DNA from 3 places in the Paenibacillus sp. FSL L8-0435 genome. Region 2 is predicted to be linked to each of the others. Evidence: riboswitches for the same ligand, from Rfam matches in the RefSeq annotation. Region 2 holds a riboswitch; each other region holds the start of a gene.

Region 1 (5,713 bases), 2.9 Mb from region 2:
TCCTTTCCGGTTATGGTATCGTACAACTTCCACTGATCCTGCATTGGGGTGGCATGGTACTGTTCACCTGTCTAACCATCATTGCAGCCAGTCTTGGCTCATGGTTCTCTTCAAGAATCATTCGGGAAGCATCGCCACGTATGCTGGTTATCGAATAATGTAATAAGGATGCCTTAACACAATAAAACAAGCCCTTCCATACCTCTATAGGATGTGGAAGGGCTTGTTTTATTGTGTTAAGAACTATTTCCGCCACTTCTTCGCAAGTTCACCAATCTGATGTGGGGTAGTGCGGCAACAACCACCAATAATTTGCGCGCCCGCCGCAACCCACTGCTCAGAAGCATCACTCATACTGCCACATGTACCCTGTCCGCTCCACGTCTTCGTTGCCGCATCGTATACTTCTCCTGAGTTCGGATACACAATAACAGGTTTATCGCTGGTACGGCTCAAAATACCCACTGCTTCCCTCACCACTTCCATCGGAGCACAGTTCAGGCCAATCGCCGCAATCTGCGGCTCAGAGCCAAACTTCTGTGCACATACCTCAAGCGGTGTGCCCTCGCTGATGCTTGTCCCGTCTTTTAAAGAAAAAGATAACCAGGCATACGCATGAGGAAACTCCTTCAGTACATCAACCAGCACCTGTGCTTCCTGCAAGGAAGGAATCGTCTCAAAAGCCAGAATATCTGCACCTGCTTCAAGCAACGCTGCCATACGTGGTCGATGGAAAGCAGCCAACGTCACATCCGACACGCCGTAATGTCCCACATACTCTGAACCATCCGCCAGATAGGCGCCGTACGGCCCAACGGACCCGGCAATAATTGGACGTGGACGAGCACAATCTCCTTCATGATCTACTGTACGATCTGTTATTTGCTCCTCATTCTCCACCGTCTCGGCACGTACCGGAGGAGCTTCTACAAGCTGACCTGTTGAGCTTTCTCTCCCTACTAAATCACTCTGCACTTCCACCCATACGGCATCTCTCGCTTTTGCAGCCAACTCCACCGTCTTGCGGATCAGCTCCAGTGCTGCCTGTTCATCGATTCCTCTCTTGCTGAAGCCATCCACCGTCGCCTGATAACTGGATGTAATTGCACAGTCGGCTCCTGCGCGGAAATAATCCGCATGGACCTGAACGATAACATCCGGATTCTCAAGCAACACACGAGCCGACCAGAGCGGATCATCCAGATTACATCCATGCTGTTCAAGTTCCGTTGCCAACGCTCCATCCAGAATCATGACTGGATGTTCACGCAGGATCTGTTCTATCGGGTTAGTCTGTTGTGCTTGCGTCATGTACTTGTCCTCTTTTCTTATTCACACGTTCTGTCAGATAATAAGCAGCGTAACATAATGCGATAAACGGAACCCCACAATACAGCGCAATTCGCTGTGTCGGGTCAAAGGCAATACCTATGCATGAAGCCAGGCATAATATAAATGAAACAATCGGTACCACCGGATAGAGTGGTGTGCGGTACACCAGATCTTTGACCGCATGGCCTTCACGGATATATTGTCTGCGGAACATGTATTGGGAGGCACTGATGCTCATCCATACTGCAACAACAGCCAGACCTGAAATGGAAACCAGTGTTATATATACGGTACCTGGCGCAATGATGCTGGACAGCAAGGCCAGCGCACCACCTACCATGCTGATCAGAAGTGCATTCAGTGGTACCCCACTTTTGGTCAATTTGGCAAACCACGGAGAGATCGTTCTTTTGTCAGCCAAAGACCAGAGCATCCGTGAAGATGCATACAAGCCCGAATTGGCAGCAGAGAGAATCGCCGTCAGAATAACAAAGTTCATAATGTCTGCTGCATAGGGTACACCCACCCGTTCCATTACCGCTACAAACGGACTTTCCAGTACACTGGCATCCGACATGGGCAGTAAGGCCGACAAGATAATGATCGTTCCGATGAAGAAAATAACTAAACGCCACAGCGTTGTATGAATAGCCTTCGGTATCGTCTTTTCCGGGTTCTCCGTCTCACCGGCAGCAATGCCGATTAATTCGGTGCCTGAGAAGGCAAAGTTTACAGCAAGCATGGTCATCAATATCGCTGTAGCCCCATGAGGGAACCACCCGGATGCGGTAATGTTCGATAGAAACGGCGCTGGTTCAGCATCCGCCATCGGAATGAACCCAAACATGGCTGCGCCACCGATAATAATGAAGATTACGATAGTCACTACTTTTACAGATGAGAACCAGAACTCGGATTCCGCAAATAATTTCACCGTTAAAGCGTTAAACAGAAAGATCATCAGGGCAAAGAGCGCGCTCCATATCCATACGTTCACCGATGGGAACCAGCGCTGCATCAGCAATCCGGCGGCTGTGAATTCGGAGCCAAGCGCAACAGTCCAGGTTAACCAGTATAACCAAGCCACCGTGTAGCCTGTTGCTGGTCCGATATATTTGGCTGCATAACTATGAAATGCTCCCGTCTCTGGCATATGAACAGACAGTTCACCAAGACAGAGCATCACCAGATATACAACGATGGCTCCGATCAGATAGGACAGAATGGTACCCAGTGGTCCCGCTTGCTGAATGGTGTAACCTGAGCTGAGGAATAATCCCGTTCCAATAACTCCTCCGAGAGAGAGCATGACCACATGCCGTGCCTGCATTTTCCGCTGAAAATGCCCTTTGTCGTTGTTGTTCTCCATACCTGCTGCTCCCCTACTTCTTCATCCAGAAAAAACAAAAAAGACCCACTCTGCCTAAAGAGTGCGCCGTTACTGACAAATAAAAACAAACGCTCCTATCTATCAGGCTTTCACCCGCTGGAATTAGCACAGTATCCTTCAGATCTGTTGCTGAGGTTTCTAAGGGCCAGTCCCTCCACCTCTCTGGATAAGAAAATGATTTTTTATAAATATAGCGATCTATCATGAATGTGTCAACATTTAAATCATAAATGAAACACATCGCTATTCGGTGGATGATCCCGGATTGGTAATGCTAATCTTCACATCGTACGTAATTGGCACGGTACTAAAAATGTTATCCCAATCATCTTTGACTTTCTTCCATGTTTTGGGCTCTTTAATACGTAAGCTATCCCGAAAATCCGCAACATCCACTTTGTAGGTATGCTGCAGCTTGTATAACACCTGACGAATCTGTTGTTCCGCCAGTTCAGCAAATTCTTTTTCCAGTTCCCCGCGATAAGCCCCTTTTTCCTCTCTTTCGGGAGCACGCCAATCCTCCATTAACCAGCCTTCGGATTCGGTCTTTACATGGAATGAAATATCATTGCCAACAACCTTGGGAATTACTTTTGTTTTCTTCTTTTTCATTTCATATACAACAGTGAATCCCTCTTTGTTGTAAGTCTTCAAGACGCCTCCTCTTTCCTTAGGCCTGAGCCACGATAAACCTTCCAGATCCGTTTGACTTAGTTCTCCAATAAACTTGGTTGTTTTCCCATCGAATATGCTGCCACCTGAGAACTTGCCCTCTCCATTGGAGTACAGTACATTCTGGAGCAAGAAACTGGAACCAGATTGCATTTGGGCATCTAATTTGGAGAGCAAAACAGGGTCAAGGATTTTGTTGGACAAGTATGAATTACCGGTAATTCCTGTTAGATAAAATGCTGGAATCCGAGAGGGATCATCCGAAGTCAGGACATCCACGGCGCGATGATGACTTATCAGCACCAGACAATTTGGACGAATATCGTTATCCCGAAGTACAAAATCCAGCAGCTGGTCCAGACCATACTTTTTGGCAATATCCTTGGAGACAACGATGACCTTTAGATGATGTCCGATAAGTGGACGGTCTCGCCTTAGTGCAAACTGACGAAAGATTTGCAGCAACGAATCTCCAGTAAGCTGTTCATTGGAATAGGAAGTCTTTCCCGAAGCAGGTGAACCGGATTGTCCGCCCTGTTTACTGTTCGAACCGCCCGTCCCGGGAGCAATCTGCACGGTAGCCGTTATATAATTATTCTTTGGATACTTTCCTCCCTGGGCAGCGATGTCCTTCTCAAATTCTGTTTCTTTCGCGATATCGATCCCGAGACCAACATAGACACTTAGTTCCTCGATCTCCCTACTGCTCCAGCATCCGGATATTACCAGAAGAACGGACAAAGCAAAGGCTACACGTAAAAGCATAAAAATACGAATCATGCTTGCTTGCCTCCCTTTTTGCGAATCAGACTTATTAACAGCAGCAACAGAGGTAAAATGGCAAAAAGAAGCACGGATAGATTGCCCAACATATCACCCAGTGCAAAAGTTTCATCCACGGTTTTCGGCATTAATGCTGTTAGATATATTACTGGCAGAAAGGCGTACATAATGACCTTGATCTTCTTCGTACGAAATAAATCCCGAATGCCCACCGAAGCGCAATAGTGTGTGATCGTGAAACTCGAGAAGATCTGCATAATCCAGATGACCAGTAGCAGGGATTCGAACCGTTCAAAGATCAAACCTTGAATCTCGAAGCTTCTAACCAGATCGAGCGTGGGCCAAGTACGTGTTTTGATGCCGTCGAGTGACAGACTGCCTACAACCATCACAACAGTAATCAGATAAATCATAGTCGATATGATGATGCCCCAGCTCATGGCTACATTGCTCTTTTTGGGATTTTTCATATAAGCAGTCATGACAAACATGACTTCGTACCCCGTGTAAGCCAGCAACGAAGGTTTCAAACCTTTGAGGACTGGCATGATACCCTCTCCGAGTACGGGTCTCAGATTGCCGATCTCAAATAACTGATTACTAAGCAAAATTTCAATCACAAATATAATCAGTGTAATCGGCAAAATAATCTCAAATACACGCACAATAACAGCAAGTCCGCCGGAGATCAAATATATGCCAATCCACATAAACACCATCACAATGGCCCATGTCGGAGTACGCTCTAGCAAATACATGCCTGTCACTTCAGCCATGACCCTGATTTCGAATGCGGCAATCACCATAAAGTACATAATCATGGCGAATCCCAATATGTAAGCAATCCAGCTCCCCGTAATCTCACGGGTGAACTGGAACACTGTTTTCTCCGGAAATCTGCGACACAGGGTAACCAGAATAATTCCGACACCCGTGATAATCAGTCCCGACAGAATGATGGAGATCCAGACATCCGGTGTTCCGACAGCTTTACTCGTCGTTCGGGGGAGGGTCAGGATCCCAGCGCCAAGCATGTAATTAACAATAACTACGACGGCCTGCCTTGTGCTAATATTTCCTTCAGAACCGTTCACTTCATCCCACCTCATACCTCGTGATTTGCTTGATTTATTTTTTGCGGTCTTTATCTATTGGATTAGACATCTCGGGACGCTTCCTCATCATATTTAGCGGAGCACGGATAAAGAAATCCTTCCATTCCCCAAAGTGATAAGGAACGGCCGGTGCAACATAAGGTAGGCCAAAGCTCGAGAGTCTCGCAAGATGGGTACATATAAGGAGAAAGAACATAACCACGCCAAACAATCCGAGTACAGCTGCGCTAAACATGGCAGCAAATCGCAGAATTCGCAGTGTGATGCCGGCACTATAGACAGGGATCGTAAAGGAGGATATGGCGGTAACCGCAACAACGATGACCAGGAATTGGCTTATAATTCCTGCCTGTACGGCTGCCTGGCCGATAATCAGACCTCCAACGATACCTAGCGAGGGTGCAATCGGCTTAGGTAAACG
Region 2 (5,713 bases):
GGTCTGTATAATAGCTGAAAGGCAAGTTTGGATTCGTTCCACCTTGCATCAAAATCTCGGTACCATTCACATCTTCCGTTTCCTGAATCTTCTGGAAAATAACTTCGTCCGGAAGTACATAACCTTCATCCGATCCAGGTCTGCGGTAAAAAGCACAAAAACGGCAGTACACATCACACACGTTCGTGTAGTTGACGTTACGCCCGATTACAAATGTTCTGTATGGTTCAGGGTGCATGCGTTTCATAATGACATTAGCAGCAGCCCCGATTTTGTCCACTTCGTTGGATTCAAATAGCTGAATCGTGTCTTCCAAGTCCAACCGTTCGCCCCGAAGGGCTTTATCTAAGATACGGTCTACCGTACTCATCGTAAAAAAGCCTCCCTCATGAAGAGAAATTATATAACGATCCGTCCCAACTTGTTCAAGAAAAGCAAGTTCTGGTGGCAACATCGTATTTCTGTACTCCACATATCGTAACACAGGTTACATGTGAAAAAAAGCACCTTATGTACAGGTGCTTTAAAAATAAGTAAAAATTTTTACATATGGAAAAGAATTATTTCAAACTTAAGTGATACGCATCGGCTTATTCGGTCATCCAGTTTTGCTAGGATTCCTGAAGTGCTTGTTCCAAATCTACAATCAGATCTTCGATATCTTCCAGACCTACAGAGAAGCGCAGCAACCCATCTGTAATGCCACGGTCACGGCGAACCTCAGCCGGCATTGCAGCGTGAGACATCATCGCTGGGTAGGACAGAATACTCTCCACAGCTCCCAAGCTTACAGCAACAATGGGGAGCTTCACCCGGTTAAGAACTGCTTTTGCACGATCACCTGAACCGACATCAAATGAAACGACAGCTCCATATCCTGTGGACTGGCGCTCATGTGCCTCACGGCCCGGATGATCCTCAAGTCCTGGATAAAAGACAGCGGTAATATCACTGCGCTCATTAAGCCATGCCGCCAGTTTGGCTGTGCTCCGTTCACTATGAGCCATGCGAGCCCCCAAGGTTTTCATCCCGCGCATCAGAAGCCAGGATTCTTGTGCCCCGAGTACAGTTCCAAGTCCATTTTGCAACTGTTTCAGTTGTACGCCAAGTGATTCCGTGCGAGCAACGGCTAACCCTGCCAGTACATCACTGTGACCTCCGAGAAACTTCGTAGCACTATGTACGACGATGTCCACACCAAGCTCGATTGGACGCTGATAATACGGTGTCATAAAGGTGTTATCCAGAATCGTGATCAGGTCATGTTCCTTCGACCAGTCAGTTACAGCAGCGATATCCGTAATCCGCAGTGTAGGATTGGACGGTGTTTCCATATAAACTGCCTTGGTGTTTGGCTTGAGTGCCGCTTTTACTTCATCTATATTGGTCATGTCTACAAAGGTTGTCTCAATCTGCATACGGCTTAATATGGAAGTAAGCAAACGATACGTACCTCCATATACGTCTTCCGTCACAATCATGTGATCCCCTGCGGAGAACATCATGAACACGCTTGAGATCGCAGCCATCCCCGAAGAATAGGCAAAGCCTCGTGCGCCGCCCTCCAGCAATGTGATGTAATCTTCCAAAGCCTGACGTGTCGGATTACCCGAACGACTGTAATCATGTTGAGGCGGATTGAAGATATCAAAATGATGGAAGGTTGATGCTTGATAGATCGGTACACTGGAGGCTCCAGTCGTTTTGTCAATCTCATCGCCAAAATGGAGCAACTTGGTATCAAATTTCAACTCGGAATTGGGCTTGTTGTTGGACTCACTCATGAGTGCACGCCTCCTTCCACTTCTTGTTGTGCAGCTGTCAGCGCATTGCCGAGATCTGCAATCAGATCATCCGCATGTTCAATGCCTACGGAGAACCGGAGCAGACGGTCATCCACACCTACGGCTTCACGAATTTCAAGCGGAATATCCGCATGAGTCTGTACTGCCGGATAAGTCATGAGTGATTCAACTCCGCCGAGACTTTCGGCAAAAGCAATGAGTTTGATATGACGCAGCAACGGTTCAACATAACGTGCATCCTTCACTTTGAAAGAGAAGATACCTGTGTTACCCGTGGATTGTTTGTTCTGTATCTCATACCCCGGATGATCGGATAGGCCTGGATGATACACTTCAACCACCGCTGGGTGCTCAAGCAAGTATTTAGCAATCGTAAGTGCATTGTGCTCATGACGCTCCATGCGAAGAGCCAGCGTTTTCATACCTTTCATCAACTGGTAGGAGTCACTTGGAGATAATACCGCTCCAATGGAATTATGCAGGAACGCCATCTCTGCAGATAATGCCTCACCTTTGGTAATAATTAGTCCGGCGAGCACATCATTGTGTCCACCCAGATATTTGGTAGCGCTATGAATGATGATATCGGCACCCAGTTCAATCGGACGTTGGAAAAATGGAGTCAACAACGTGTTGTCAACAATGGTCAACAGGTTGTAACCTTTCGCCCAGGAAGCAACGGCTTCCACATCGGTGATCATCATCAGTGGATTGGTTGGTGTCTCAATAAATACAGCTCTGGTATTCGGCTGACGAACCTTCTCCAGTGCTGCAAGGTCATTCGTATCCACATAACTAGCAGTTACGCCGAAACGGGACAGAATACGTTCCAGCAGACGATAGGTTCCACCATACAGATCCAGCGATACAATCAGATGATCCCCTTGACCAAACATGGCAAAGATCGTTTGCAACGCGGCCATTCCCGAGCTACAGGCAAACCCTGCATCACCGGACTCCAGCGCTGCGGCGGCTTCTTCCAATACTTTACGTGTTGGATTAGTCGTACGAATATAATCAAACCCCGTGCTTTGTCCAAGCTTCGGGTGGCGAAACGCAGTGGATTGATAGATCGGAAAGTTAATGGCGCCTGTTACCGGTTCATTGATGGACCCAATTTGTGCTAAGCGGCTTTCGATTTTCAACTTGTTGTTGTCTTCCATTGCTGCATCCTCCTGTAATCTCGATTAGATTTGCGGGCCAATATCGTAAGGTGTTTCTTGATACACATAGTAATTGAGCCAGTTAGAGAATAATAAGTTGGCATGAGCGCGCCAAGTAGCCGGTGGCACACGGGAAGGGTCGTCATTCGGATAATAATGTCTAGGCAATGCGATATCCAACCCTTTGGCTGCATCCCGGTCATACTCCCATTTTAATGAGAACGGGTCATACTCGGCATGTCCTGTGGCAAAAATCTGTTTGCCGTCTTTGGTAGCAACCAGGAAAATCCCCGCTTCCTCGGATTCAGCCAAAATCTCTAAATTCTCATTCTTTTCAATATCTTCGCGTCTCACTTCCGTATGACGGGAATGTGGAACGTTGAATACTTCATCGAACCCACGCAACAACGGAACATGTGGTTTATTGATGGTATGTGGGAAAACCCCAAAACACTTCTCATCAAGTGCAACCTTGGGTACGTCAAAATGATGGTATAAACCCGCCTGGGAAGCCCAGCATATGTGGAGGGTTGAAGTCACATTGGTTTTGGTCCATTCGAAGATTTCCTGGATTTCATTCCAATAGTTCACGTCTTCGAAATCCATCTGTTCCACCGGTGCACCCGTAATGATCATTCCATCGAAACGGCGGTGCTCAATCTCATCAAAGGTTTTATAGAACAGATCCAAATACTCCTGAGACGTATTCTTCGACGTATGGGATTTGGGATGTACGAGAACGACATCCACCTGAATAGGCGTGTTTCCCACCAGACGAAGCAATTGTGTTTCGGTCGTTTCCTTTGTGGGCATCAGGTTTAATATAGCGATACGGAGTGGACGAATATCCTGCTGATATGCAGAAGTTTCATCCATGACGAAGATATTCTCTCCTTCAAGTACTTCTTTTGCTGGTAGAGTATCGGGTATTTTGATTGGCATATAAATCTAACTCCTCCTTGTGCATAGATAGATGCAGCCACCCCTGGCTTGATGTCTTCACATCAATACAGTTATAGACTGCCTTGAGCTTGTAAAAACATTGAATTGCTCTTTCATCCAACGTTACAAACAACCTCAAGTTCCTTAGCGAAAATCACTGCTGAGAAGTCGGGGCATATAACAAAGACCTTCCTCGGATTTCGAGAAAGGTCATATGTAAAAAAGATATGCGCCTCTCTCATCTCTCAGTTACAACAGTGCCACTTGACACTTAGTCGCTGCAAGAATTAGCACCGTGCGGTATACCGCCGGTTGCCGGGTTTCATCGGGCCAGTCCCTCCACCTACTCTTGATAAGATTTCGCTGTATTAGATTGTAATTAAATATGGTTCACCGTCTACTTTATTACATTAATGCCCTCACGTCAAGATGCAGTTCGATGTCTGCTTCCCAGATCGGAACCGTTCATCATCCGTTGTCATACACTGCCTCAGGGCGCGAAATAGACACATTTTTGCGCTTGAAAGCACCTTGTACCAGCGGTATACTAAACAAGGTGTTATAAACCCTTATGTGAGAGGTGACATATTAAATGGATGGCGACCCGAGGCCTGACTGGCAGCCGAATTCCGACAAACTGCATAGAGAATTGACATCAGCATGCCGGCAGCGGGACGTGACTTCCGTTTGAGTATATAGTGAACGCAGCCCTGATCTCCAGGCTCCGCTGCCGACCGGCTGATTTGTTCTTTTTGCGCCCATAATGATAATATCCGCCAAGTTGGCGGGTGCAGAAGGAGTAGATTAACGATGAAAATCCGGTTGGTAAACAACGGTGTATTTATTCCGGTGGACGACATTCAGCAGGCGCTGACTCCACCAGCGGAAGGATTTTACTGGATTGATGCAGACGTAGACGATTTGGCGGTACTTCAGCCGCTGTTCTTGATGCATGATCTGGCTGTGGAAGACTGTCTTAGTGATGAAGAACAACGTCCGAAGATTGAAATTTATGAGAACCATTATTTTATTGTGATTAATAGCATCCGTTTCGATGATGAAGAGATATTTCTACGTGCGGTCAACCTGTTTCTCGGCAGACATTTCATTATTAGTGTTACCAAGCAAAAGGTCAGCGAATTGCGCACACTGAAACCAATCCTGTGGGAACAGGAAATCAGTACACCGGATCGTCTGCTGTATTTGCTGGTTGACTTGATTGTTGATAATTATTTCACCGTAGGTGACCGAATTGAAGCACGGATCGAGAAGCTTGAGGAAGACATTCTGATGCACACCAAAAAGTCACATCTGAATGAGATTATCGGGCTGCGCAGTGAGATCCTGTGGCTGAAAAAAGTGCTTGGACCTCAGAAAGAGGTCATTAACACCCTAAACAAAAAAGATCTGCGTCTCATCGATGATCAACTGCAAAAGTATTTCAGTGACATCTATGAGAATGCTGTAAAAATCTCTGAAACCTTTGAGACTTATCGCGACCTGATGGGAAACTTGCGAGAAGCCTACCAATCCAGTATTGCGAACCGGGCGAATGAGATCATGCGTGTATTTACCGCCATTACCACGGTCTTCATGCCGCTGACGGTCATTACGGGTATATACGGCATGAACTTTACGAATATGCCAGAGCTTAACTGGAAATACAGCTATTTTGTTGTGATTGGCCTGATGGTTACCCTGGGCCTGAGCATGTTCTTCATTTTCCGCAAGAAAGACTGGGTATGAACTCATATGAAATAACAAAGACGAAGCGCTCCTCCGGGAGAAACGCCTCGTCTTTTT
Region 3 (5,713 bases), 3.2 Mb from region 2:
CCATTCCTCATCCAGTAATGCCTGAGCGTATAATGTATGTTCACCTGCCTCGTCTTCACGATTGGTAAACAGGCCAGGCCAATATTCAGCGCGCGAGCCACGATGGGGAACCAAACGTGCGAACTCCAACACTTGGGTGTGTACTTGCTCCACGCCAAACAACAAGGCATATAGCCCTTTGCCAAACATGATTCGCTCATCCAGCTTGCCAAAATGTTCAATGACGCGTCCTGCGAGTCCTGCTCCCCGTCCAAGAGGGAAGACTATATGATTCAGACCTGCCAAATTATGCAGATGGAATGCGGGTTTGGAAAGTACTTCTTTTTGAAAATAAGGATGCTGCACCACCCGGCTCTCGATATAGTTCTGCTCATTAATAATTAATGCCACACTTAGCAGTGAACTGCATCGTTCCAGCCAAAAGCGTTCCCAAAACGGCGTCATAAACGCCGATACGTGAAAGTGCGACAAGAGATGGAAACAGCTTCGTCCGATGCGACGGCTGTTCATATACAGCAGAAGCTGGGGATATGCATCCTGAAAAATGAGTGCATTGCATCGCTCCAGCAGCCGATACATACGCTCGCGATCGCTCTGATTTTGTAGATTATGCATCAAGTCACTCTGAAGATCTGTCATGTGATATCCGCCGTTGCGAGAGACCATATGGGCCAGCAGTGCCCAATGCAGTTCGGGATATTGCTCATAACATTCCAGATAGGCTGCCGTGCGGGTGATATTACTCCGATTGTGCTCCTGGGTCAGTGTCTTAATCTCTTCCAGAATGATGCAATCTTCTTCACAGACGAGTGCGCTTTGAACCTGGTCCGTGCGTGCAAAAGATTTGCTGCTGGCAGGCAAAAAGCGCTCCACCTCAGACTGTAAGGCAGCTGCCGTATCGGTATCCCACTCGATGTCACGCAAGGGGTGACGCAGCTGTGCTGAAGCTTGCCATGCAGCCTGTTTGCCACGCCATATTTCCCGGGCAGCACCCGGAATGGAACGAACCATCTGCAGGAGGGACCCGTGATGTTGTTCGCTGGAAGAATCGGTTCTGGTGGAAGTCATGATGTGACATCCTTTCGTTATGTTCTGGGTTTAATTTCACAGACCATGTGGTTATTCTAAGTATGCGCTGATTATTTGACTTCCACTCGCCAATTTGCTTCACTTAGGGTAAGACAAGGTACAGAAAGGGAGATGAACCGAATGGAACAGATTACTTCCAAACCGGCTTTTGATGTAGCCATCCAATCCCCACGTTTGACGATTGCCGTATTCAAGGCAGACTGGTGTGGTGACTGCAAATACATTGATCCGTTTATGCCTGAGGTTGAAGAGAAATATGCACGTGAGCTGACTTTGATTGAAGTCGACGTGGATCAGGTTGGAACCGTTAGTGAAGAACAGAATATTCTTGGCATCCCAAGCTTTGTGGCGTATACAGATGGCCGCGAACTGGTACGGTATGTGAACAAGCTGCGCAAGTCGAGAGAAGAGATTGAGCAGTTCCTGGATCGCGCAGTTGAGGTGTACAACACGATCCATAAATAATGTTATATAAGTTCAAATGATGAATATTCACACAGGCACTACGATGCCAGAATAACCTTCCGATCGCTGTTATCCCCAGATTTCTTTGATCCCTTTTATAAAGGGGGAAATATGGGGATAAAGGCGAACGCTTCGCTTCTTCTGGTTATTTCTGTCCTCTCCGTTATTGTGAAAATGTTTCATTGAACTTATGTAAAAGTATGACAGGTTCATGTAAAAGGGTATAATACAAAGAACGCCATTTCTCTTGAAATAGGGAAATGGCGTTTGTGTGTTCGACATGTTCTATGTAAGAAAAGTTTCTGTACATATCCTCAATGACCTGTGGGTCATTATTTCACCAGACGTTAACATTTTGTCACAAAGCGCGACGTCAATGAACATTTTATCCGGTATAATGAATTTAGTTGTGAAATAAGTGTCAAAGTACCGAAACAAGCGGAGAATATTCTTCGCCATCTTAAACCAACAGCGGGTGAGAAAAAATTGAAACACTTAACTTTGTTTAAATGGTTAACCGTATTAACCTGTCTTGTCATGTTTCTGGCCACTTTTGGTGGAGGCATTGTAACCAAAACGGAATCGGGCCTTGGCTGCGGAACGGAATGGCCTTTATGTAACGGAAAACTCGTTCCCGCACATACTGTGGCTTCACTCATTGAATATTCCCATCGCGCTGTAAGTGCACTGGCTGGACTGTTGTCCATTGCCTCGTTTGTGGCTTTTCTGCGGTTTGGCAAGTCACGCCGTGACCTGCAATTGTTCTCTTTCTTAACTCTGGTATTTGTTATCGTCCAGGGAATCATGGGGGCTTTTGCCGTCGTCTTCTCCCAATCTTCAGCAGTCATGGCACTGCATTTCGGCTTTGCACTGATTGCTTTTGCCAGTTCCCTAATGATGGCGCTGGGCATAAGGCAGGAGGCCAAAGATGGTGGATTGGAGCGCCTGAATAAATACCCTCGGGTCACTAAAAAATTCAGGAATCTGGTCTGGTTCTCCACCATTTACACATATCTCGTGGTATACACGGGTGCATTTGTGAGCCACACGGATTCTGCCGGCGGATGTTCCGGATTTCCGCTCTGTAACGGGCAGATTATTCCTGAGCTTTCAGGTGGGGTAGCGGTTGCTTTTGCTCACCGTGCAGCAGCTGCGTCGCTCGTGATTGTTATCGCAATCCTGGGTCACTTCGCTTACCGTAATCATCCGGACAATAAGGAAATGCGTACTCTTGGTGTGATATCCGTTGTTCTTATTCTAATGCAAGTAGTCATTGGTATTTTCATGATGGTGACAATGAACCGTCCGGAAGTATACATGTTCGTAGCTCTTGCTCATATGCTGGATATCGCCCTATTGTTCGGAGTATTAACGTATATGAGTTTCCTGGTGTACAAGCTGCATCGCCCGGTTAATCGATTCTAAGATATAGCTCTCCATTCTTGTGGGCTAAACATGAAAGTTCACCATCCAGTGATGTACATCATTGGACAGGTGGACTTTGTTTGATGTCAGGGAGATCAGGGCAACCTATGGCAAGCAGCAATTACACGGAATGGATGATGTGTTACGTTTACGGTGATGAATTCTTGTTGATTTGGAAAAGAGGAGGTTAGATATGCTGCGAACGTTGTTGGGGGAAAAACCACGTATAAACGAAGGTAAATTGAAGGCAGCGATGGATGCAATGGCACTTACGCTTGAGTTATTTCAGCGACAAATGCATGTGGACCATGATCCCACGCATGACTATCGGAAGCTGTATGTGTGGACGCAGGGACTCATCTCCTCACTGGATGAACTGGAGCAAAGCTGTTTCGCTGCTGCTCATTTTCGCAAAAAGGTCGTTGCAGGTTCAACGGACGATATGACGCCGACTGAAAAAGCCGAGTATGCCCGATATGTGTATTTCTACAAAGATGGCTTTATCCGCTGCTTTGCCATTCTGGATAAAGTGGGCACGGTATTAAATGAAATATTCCAGCTGAATACTTCCAATACCAAAGCGCATTTTTCTTATTTTACGGTATTAAGGCAGTTCGATTATGCGAGGGAGCATCATGATCTTGCGTTGCAATTAATACAGATCAAGGACTCTTATCGTGAACCGATGAGCAAGCTGCGCAAACGACGTAATATGGAAATTCACTACATGAACTCAGAAATGCACGATGACCTGTGGCAGTTACATCAGACCCTGCAAGGTAAAGTGAAATTGGAGGATCTGAATCAGCATGTGCAGGAAATGCGTCAGGGCGTGGATATGGTCTGTGAAACGTTAACAGCCTCTTATAGTTATATCAACAAAATATGGAAAAGAAATAATTCCCTTTGACAAATCGGAATACTTGGAATATACTGAGTTTCAATTAGAATGTTACAGTGACAAAGATTGAACTGATATTTCAAAAGTTACGTTCACATTATAAAGCATAAACTACATGAACTTATAAAATCCTACAACAACATATTTCTTATCGAGAGCGGCGGAGGGACAGGCCCGATGAAGCCCGGCAACCGATTTGTAACGACATGATACATGTATCATTCGTTATAGATGTTAGGTGCTAATTCCTACAAAATGGTGCGAGACACGATTTTGGCAGATGAGAAGGTATATTCTTTCACGTAAAGAGCCCTCTTTGTATCTGCAAAGGGCTCTTTTTTTGTACTTTAAGGGGAGTTTTCCTTTAGATCGGGTAAAGATACATGTAGGTGGTTGGAAAGGGGCAAGTGCGATTGATTGAATTAAAAGGTTTAACGAAAACGTACGGCAAAGGGGCAAAATCTACAACAGCGTTGTCCGAGCTGAATTTAAGCATCCAAAAGGGCGAAATCTACGGAGTGATTGGCCATTCCGGAGCGGGCAAAAGCACATTGATTCGCTGTATTAATTTGCTGGAACGGCCTACGGAGGGTGAAGTATGGGTTGACGGAATCAACCTGACTGAACTGAGCAAAACCGAATTGCAGCAACAGAGACGCAAAATCGGGATGATTTTTCAACACTTTAATCTGTTATCCTCGGCAACGGTATATGACAATGTAGCTTTTCCATTAAAGCTTGTGAATACACCCAAGGAAGCCATTGATCGCAAAGTGAAGGAAATGCTGGCACTGGTTGGTCTGGAGCACCATAGCAGCAAATATCCGGCTCAATTATCAGGTGGCCAGAAACAACGTGTAGGGATTGCGAGAGCACTTGCAAGTGATCCGAATGTACTTCTCTGTGATGAGGCTACTTCAGCACTTGATCCGCAGACGACAAATTCAATCCTGAAGTTATTACTCGACATTAATGAAAAGTACAACCTCACGATTGTACTGATTACACATGAGATGCATGTCATTCAGAACATCTGTGACAAGGTGGCTGTCATTCATCAAGGTGGCATTGTGGAACAGGGACCTGTAACAGATGTGTTCCTGAAGCCGCAACATGCGATTACGCGGGACTTCATGATGCGTGACCATGAAGCTGGACTTGCTCTGGAAGAGACCGCTCTGGCGAATGCAGGCGTTGAATTGCAGGCAGGTGTTGCTTCCAAACTTGTGAAGATATCTTTTCTGGGTAACAAAACATATGAAGCGATTTTGTCCAGAACGGTACGTAAAACGGGAGTGGATTTTGCCATCCTGCAAGGAACGATCTCTACGATTAAACAGGTTCCTTATGGACAGCTGACCGTTCGGTTCGAGGGTGATTCAAATGCGATTGATCGGACGATATCAGAACTAACCGCTGAGGGACTTGATGTGGAGGTGCTTCGTTAGATGGATTTTTCAACAGTTCGCTGGGAAGAGGTTGGTAAAGCCTCCATTGAGACACTGCAAATTTTGGGTGTATCAGGCTTATTTACCGTTATCTTTGGTTTGCCGCTCGGAGTTCTGCTGTTCATGACAGCCCGATCTGCTTCGATCAAATCACGGACGGTGTACATTATATTGTCCTTGATTGTGAATATTTTGCGCTCAGTCCCATTTATCATATTAATTGTTGCTCTTATTCCATTCACTCGTTCACTCGTCGGTACTGCTACAGGTGTGTTAGGGGTTATACCACCATTAGTTATTTCAGCAGCTCCTTACTTTGCTCGATTGGTGGAGACGACGTTGCGAGAAGTTGATCGGGGTGTCATTGAAGCGGCACAGTCGATGG

Evidence for each region. Region 2 has a riboswitch for S-adenosylmethionine ahead of metA (homoserine O-succinyltransferase). Riboswitches for the same ligand answer to the same signal wherever they lie in the genome.
Region 1: it holds a riboswitch for S-adenosylmethionine, as region 2 does, so the genes downstream of both, mmuP (S-methylmethionine permease) here and metA (homoserine O-succinyltransferase) in region 2, are expected to answer to the same signal.
Region 3: it holds a riboswitch for S-adenosylmethionine, as region 2 does, so the genes downstream of both, NST33_RS25745 (methionine ABC transporter ATP-binding protein) here and metA (homoserine O-succinyltransferase) in region 2, are expected to answer to the same signal.

Annotation. Positions count from the first base shown of each region.
Region 1 covers NZ_CP150185.1:6,094,693-6,100,405, forward strand. Annotated here, with positions in the region: gene NST33_RS27140 (FtsX-like permease family protein) at 1-158, shown strand, start outside; gene mmuM (homocysteine S-methyltransferase) at 244-1,311, opposite strand; gene mmuP (S-methylmethionine permease) at 1,289-2,701, opposite strand; SAM riboswitch class I at 2,794-2,895, opposite strand; gene NST33_RS27155 (Ger(x)C family spore germination protein) at 2,966-4,174, opposite strand; gene NST33_RS27160 (GerAB/ArcD/ProY family transporter) at 4,171-5,271, opposite strand; gene NST33_RS27165 (spore germination protein) at 5,306-5,713, opposite strand, start outside.
Region 2 covers NZ_CP150185.1:1,912,256-1,917,968, reverse strand. Annotated here, with positions in the region: gene mqnC (cyclic dehypoxanthinyl futalosine synthase) at 1-370, opposite strand, end outside; gene NST33_RS08825 (aminotransferase class I/II-fold pyridoxal phosphate-dependent enzyme) at 612-1,784, opposite strand; gene NST33_RS08820 (PLP-dependent transferase) at 1,781-2,968, opposite strand; gene metA (homoserine O-succinyltransferase) at 2,993-3,910, opposite strand; SAM riboswitch class I at 4,146-4,269, opposite strand; gene corA (magnesium/cobalt transporter CorA) at 4,721-5,656, shown strand.
Region 3 covers NZ_CP150185.1:5,786,724-5,792,436, reverse strand. Annotated here, with positions in the region: gene NST33_RS25765 (DUF2515 family protein) at 1-1,068, opposite strand, end outside; gene NST33_RS25760 (thioredoxin family protein) at 1,210-1,554, shown strand; gene NST33_RS25755 (heme A synthase) at 2,041-2,979, shown strand; gene NST33_RS25750 (Cthe_2314 family HEPN domain-containing protein) at 3,173-3,889, shown strand; SAM riboswitch class I at 4,026-4,167, shown strand; gene NST33_RS25745 (methionine ABC transporter ATP-binding protein) at 4,294-5,328, shown strand; gene NST33_RS25740 (methionine ABC transporter permease) at 5,329-5,713, shown strand, end outside.